DNA from 2 places in the Dorea amylophila genome. Region 1 is predicted to be linked to the other one. Evidence: predicted binding sites of a transcription regulator. Region 1 holds the regulator's gene; the other holds the start of a gene.
What was found. Region 1 encodes Rex, which represses fermentation and respiration genes when NADH is low (regulators of the CRP and FNR family bind a similar motif). Its sites were predicted from a motif close to ATTGTTAANTANTTAACAAT; they were not measured.

Region 1 (3,217 bases):
TTATTTTCTGCAAGAAGATTCAGTCCGTCTGCATCGATCAGACACGGTACTTTTACATATTCAATCACAGTTTTTAATATTTTTTCGGAAAGCCTGCTCATTCCAAGGCCCGAACCGATACATACGCTATCTGCCCATGTAAGAAGTGATAACAGTTCTTCTTTATTATATTCCTCATATGTTGTGACAATTGCTTCCGGAAGGAGTGTCTGTAAGATTTCCCGATTATCTGAGGAAGTGTATATTCTCACCAGTCCTGCTCCTGTCATGTAAGCGGCATGCGCATTCAGATAAGCGGCCCCGGCCATTCCTTTGCTTCCGGCTATCACGAGGAGTCTTCCGTACGTGCCTTTATTTGAATCTTCCGGTCTGTCCGGCAGCATCTTCCGATAGATATCTTTTCCGGCTGTCCGGACTATTTCCTGATCCTCACAGATAGAATCTGTAGAAATGCCGATATCCGGCACGATAACCCTGCCGGCCATAGTTCTGCCCTGTGACAGTTCCAGACCAATCTTTTTTAACTGGAATGTCACTGTATAGTCCGCTTTGAAAGCGCAGCCCAGGATACAGCCTGTTGTGGCAGAAAGTCCGGACGGGATATCTACCGCAAATTTTGTTCCCCTCATCCGGTTCATCTGTTCGATCACCTGACGATATCTGCCCTCTACTTTACGACTCAACCCCACTCCAAAGACAGCATCTATGACCACACTATAGGAGTCTTCCTGCGGCATTCCATAAGTAATCTTCCCGCCGCATTCCTGTAAGCGGTGCATCTGTTCCTGTGTTTCCTCGGTATAATGTTCCGGGTTTCCCACACAAAATGTCTCTACGGAGTATCTGTTATTTTGTAAAATGCGGGCAATTGCGAAACCGTCCCCTCCATTATTACCCGAACCACAGACAACACAGACATGCGAAAGATCAACCTTTTCATCTTCTAATACCTGTACACACGCCTGCGCCGCATGTTCCATCAATTCCAGGGAAGGAACCCCTAATTTTTGAATTGTATACTGATCTGCTGCTTTCATCTGTGCTGCATTCACCCAAAGCTGCATCCAATCATCTCCCATCAAGTCCTGCTTTATACTTACCGCAACAAAAGAACGTGTAAAAATATGTCCATCTTCCGGACTACTCCTACACGCCTTTTTCTTTTATAATAATTTACTTATGATCCTCTTTGTAACGACTGATATTGTATGACAGCTGCATCAGGCTTTCTGACAGATGTACATTCTCGACAACAATATTATCTGGAAGATTCAGATCTGTGTGCGCAAAGTTCCAAATTGCACGCACTCCGTTATCAACCAGCATATTCGCCACTTCAATTGCTTTCTCTTTTGGAATCGTCAGCACTGCAATATCAATATTATTGTTCTGTACAAATGCTTTCAGGTCATCCATCATGCGGATCGGTACGCCTCGGATAGAGACACCCTGAAGTCTTGGATTTACATCAAAGATTCCCTTCAGGATAAATCCACGGTTCTCAAAAGCTGCATAATTTGCCAGTGCCTGTCCAAGATTACCGGCACCGATGATAATGATATTATGATCTTCTTCCAATCCTAAAATTTTTCCGATCTCTGTATATAAATACTTTACGTTATAACCATATCCCTGCTGGCCGAATCCGCCAAAGTTATTCAGATCCTGACGAATCTGTGATGCAGTCACCTTCATACGCTTACTCAGATCGTTCGAAGATATACGCTCTACACCATTTTCCAGCAGTTCACCCAAATATCTGTAATACCTCGGCAATCTACGAATGACTGCACGAGAAATCTCTCTTTCTTCCACTATATTCACCCTTCCAATCATAGTCTGAAATAATTATATAAAATTGAAAGATTATTGTCAAACTATTGTTGAATTTTATACAATTTCCGTTATAATAAAATAGCATGTGCAAATGCATTTTACGAATACGAATGTATCAATTATCCACAACGCAGGAGGAAATATATGATATTAGCATGTCACGGGATCCAGAAATCTTTCGGTGAACACCTCATCGTCAGAGATGGATCCTTCCATATAGAAGATCACGAAAAAGCAGCTCTTGTCGGACCGAACGGTGCCGGTAAGTCTACTCTGCTCAAAATGATTGTAGGCGAATCAGCCCCGGATGACGGCAACGTCATTCTGACAAAAGGTAAGACGCTTGGCTATCTTGCCCAGCATCAGGAGATGCAAAGCGGTAATACGATCTATGAAGAAGTCCGCACCGCAAAGGCCGATATAATCGCTATGGAGCGCCGTATCCGCGAGATTGAGATGGAACTTAAGCATCTCTCCGGTGACGCTCTGAACGACCGTCTGGAAACTTACAATCGCCTTATGGCCACTTTTGAACGTGAGAATGGCTATTCTTGCGAAAGTGAGATTACCGGTGTGTTAAAAGGACTTGGATTTACGGAAAATGATTTCACCAAACCGGTCGACACTCTCTCCGGAGGACAGAAAACCCGTGTATCTCTTGGCAAGCTTCTGTTAACGAAACCAGACATTTTGCTTCTTGATGAGCCAACCAACCATCTGGATCTGAATTCCATTGCATGGCTTGAAACCTATCTTCTAAACTACCAGGGAGCTGTGCTGATCGTGTCTCACGACCGTTATTTTTTGAACAAAGTTGTCACGAAAGTTCTTGAAATCGAGCTTGGAGAACTTCGTACTTATATGGGAAACTACAGTGACTATGCAGCAAAGAAGCAGCAGCTTCGCGACATACGCCTGAAGGAGTATCTTAACCAGCAGCAGGAAATCAAGCATCAGGAGGCAGTTATCGAAAAGCTTCGTTCTTTCAACCGTGAAAAATCCATCAAACGTGCCGAAAGCCGTGAAAAGATGTTGGAAAAGATGCAGACTATCGAAAAACCGATAGAAGTTAATACAGATATACATCTGAAACTGGAACCATCCTGTGTAAGCGGCAATGATGTCCTGACTGTTGAACATTTAAGCAAATCTTTCCCCGGACAGGAGCTTTTTACAGACGTTAATCTTGAGATCAAACGAGGTGAACATGTTGCAGTAATCGGTGATAACGGGACAGGAAAGACTACGCTTCTTAAGATTTTAAACCGTGTGGTATCTGCCGATTCCGGTACTTATACACTTGGCTCCAATGTTAAGATCGGCTACTACGATCAGGAACATCATGTCCTTCATATGGAGAAAACAATTTTTGACGAGATTT
Region 2 (3,217 bases), on a different contig from region 1:
AAGAATTTCATAAAAATATACAGCAGACAAAAAGGAGACAGAAAAAATGGGATTAATATTACCAGAACATTATGACCCTCGCTTAAGCGTAAGAGAGACACAGGAAGCAATCAAGTACATTCGTGACACGTTCCAGAAGGAATTCGGAAAAGAGATGAATCTGGAGAGAATCTCTGCACCGTTATTCGTAGAAAAAAGCAGTGGTCTGAACGATGACCTGAACGGTGTGGAAAGACCGGTACAGTTTGATATCGCAGGCGTTCCGGGAGAGACAATAGAAGTTGTACATTCCCTTGCAAAATGGAAACGTATGGCATTATACAAATATGGATTCCAGCCGGGTGAGGGACTTTATACAAATATGAACGCGATCCGCAGAGATGAAGAACTTGACAACTTACATTCCTGCTACGTGGATCAGTGGGACTGGGAAAAAGTGATCAAAAAAGAAGAACGTACCGTTGAGACACTGGAAGCTACCGTACGCAATATCTTCAAGATCATCAAACATATGGAACATGAAGTATGGTACAAATATCCACAGGCAGTAAAGAAACTTCCGGAGGACATCTATTTCATCACTTCCCAGGAACTGGAAGATATGTATCCGGATAAGACTCCGAAGGAAAGAGAAAACCTGATCACAAAAGAACACGGCTGTGTATTCCTGATGAAGATCGGTGACAAACTCGCAAGCGGCGAACCGCACGACGGACGTGCACCGGACTACGATGACTGGCAGTTAAACGGAGATATCCTGTTCTGGTTCGAGACACTGAACTGTGCACTTGAGATCTCCAGCATGGGTATCCGTGTAGATGAAAAAGCGCTGGAAGAGCAGCTTGTAAAAGCCGGCTGCGAAGAGAGAAAGAATCTTCCATATCACAAAATGCTGTTAAACGGCGAACTTCCGTACACCATCGGAGGTGGTATCGGACAGTCCAGACTGTGCATGCTGCTTCTCGACCGCGCACATGTCGGTGAAGTACAGGCAAGTTTGTGGCCGGAGCAGATGCGGAAAACCTGCAAAGAACACAATATGATTCTGCTTTAAATTGATTTGTAAATTGATTTTCAAAATTAGTTGATAACATTTTCTCAAGTGTCTATAATAGAACTATAGACTGTCATAAAAATGACAAAGGAAAAATAGGAGGAACTCCAACTATGATGAGAGGCATTAATACAACCGTAAGACGGTTGAGAAGAAAAGTTTTTGAAGAAGTTGCAGCACTTGGCTTCAAAGCAGATGCAGATACTCTATGCGATGATATGGAAGCAATCCCATATGCATTGGTGAATGATGAGACAGAGCAGTACCGTGACAGTGTTTACCGCGCAAGAGCAGTTGTACGAGAACAGGTAAGACTTGCAATGGGACTTTCACTCCGGCCGGAAGACAAACCGGTACATCTGACAGCGGGGGTGGAAGCAAGTAACATATCAGATAAGTATTATGAACCGCCGCTTATGCAGGTAATTCCATCCGCATGCATGAGATGCGAAGCGAAAGGATATGAGGTCAGCAACATGTGCAAAGGATGTCTGGCGCATCCTTGTATGGAAGTCTGTCCGAAGGGTGCGATTTCCATGGTAAACGGCAAATCCCATATTGATCAGGAAAAATGTATCAAATGTGGAAAGTGCAAGAGTGTCTGCCCATATGATGCAATTTCCAAAAAAGAGCGTCCGTGTGCAAAAGCATGCGGTGTAAATGCAATTGAATCGGATAAAATGGGACGCGCCTATGTCAATCCGGACAAATGCGTATCCTGTGGTATGTGTATGGTAAGCTGTCCGTTTGGAGCAATTTCAGACAAATCCCAGATCTTCCAGCTTGCAAGAGCATTGTCGGAAGGCGAGCAGATTATTGCTGAGATCGCACCGGCATTTACCGGACAGTTCGGAGATAATATCAATGCGAGAAACTTAAAAGCAGCACTGGAAGAAATTGGATTTTCACAGGTGTATGAAGTGGCGCTTGGTGCAGATATCGGAGCTGTTGCGGAGGCACATCATTATGTAGAGAAGGTTGCGACAGGAGAATTACCGTTCCTTTTGACATCCTGCTGTCCGTCATGGGCAATGCTGGCAAAGAAATATTTCCCGGATATGATCGATGAAGTGTCTCAGGAACTGACTCCTATGGTCGCTACTGCACGTACGATCAAGAAAGAACATCCGAATGCTAAAGTAGTATTCATCGGACCATGTGCGGCCAAGAAACTGGAAGCGATGCGCAGAACCGTAAGAAGTGATGTTGATTTTGTAGTGACATTTGAAGAACTGCAGGGAATGTTTGATGCGAAAGGAATCGACCTTTCCGAATATGAGGCAGAGTCTTCCTTCCACAATGCAACAGGTGCGGGACGCGGCTATGCGGTTGCAGGCGGCGTGGCATCTGCAATTGAAAAATGTGTAAATGAGTACTATCCGGGTGTGGAAGTAAAGATTGAGCATGCAGAAGGTCTTGCGGATTGTAAGAAGATTCTTTCTATGGCGAAGATCGGAAGAATGAACGGATGTCTGATCGAAGGAATGGGCTGTCCGGGCGGATGTGTAGCCGGTGCGGGAACGAACATCCCGGTGCCAAAAGCACAGAAGAAAGTGAAAGAATTTGTAAAAGCATCCAGCAAGCAGCTTCCGCCAAAAGAACTCGGTGAAATCGAGCTGAAATAAGTAAAAAAGAGACCAAAAAAGAGACAGGCGTAAAGATTGACAAAACGCCTGTCTCTCTTTATAATTAAAAGTTAGTATTGATAAAAATATTTATACTGATTAGATACATGAATGTAGAGCAGGAGGAAATTATGCAGAAGTATGGCGTAAACGAATTAAGAAGAATGTTTCTTGAGTTTTTTGAAAGTAAGGGACATCTGGCAATGAAGAGTTTCTCGTTAGTGCCTCATAACGATAAGAGTCTGTTACTGATCAACTCTGGTATGGCACCATTGAAACCATATTTTACAGGACAGGAGATACCACCGAGAAGACGAGTTACCACCTGTCAGAAATGTATCCGTACAGGAGATATCGAGAACGTAGGAAAGACAGCCAGACATGGTACATTTTTCGAAATGCTTGGTAACTTCTCATTTGGAGACTATTTTAAAAACGAAGCAATTCACTGGACATGGGAGTTCCTTACAGAAGTAGTGGGACTGGATCCAGATAGATTATATCCATCCATTTACCAGGATGACGATGAGGCCTTCGA

Region 2: a site for Rex is predicted at 1,124-1,143, ahead of OCV72_RS09605 (4Fe-4S dicluster domain-containing protein). Genes of this name have one in related genera too.

The regions. Positions count from the first base shown of each region.
Region 1 covers NZ_JAOQJW010000025.1:45,307-48,523, reverse strand. The annotation lists gene OCV72_RS14235 (NAD(P)H-hydrate dehydratase) at 1-1,079, opposite strand, end outside; gene OCV72_RS14230 (redox-sensing transcriptional repressor Rex) at 1,174-1,815, opposite strand; gene OCV72_RS14225 (ABC-F family ATP-binding cassette domain-containing protein) at 1,981-3,217, shown strand, end outside.
Region 2 covers NZ_JAOQJW010000013.1:74,276-77,492, forward strand. The annotation lists gene asnA (aspartate--ammonia ligase) at 47-1,054, shown strand; gene OCV72_RS09605 (4Fe-4S dicluster domain-containing protein) at 1,168-2,679, shown strand; gene alaS (alanine--tRNA ligase) at 2,811-3,217, shown strand, end outside.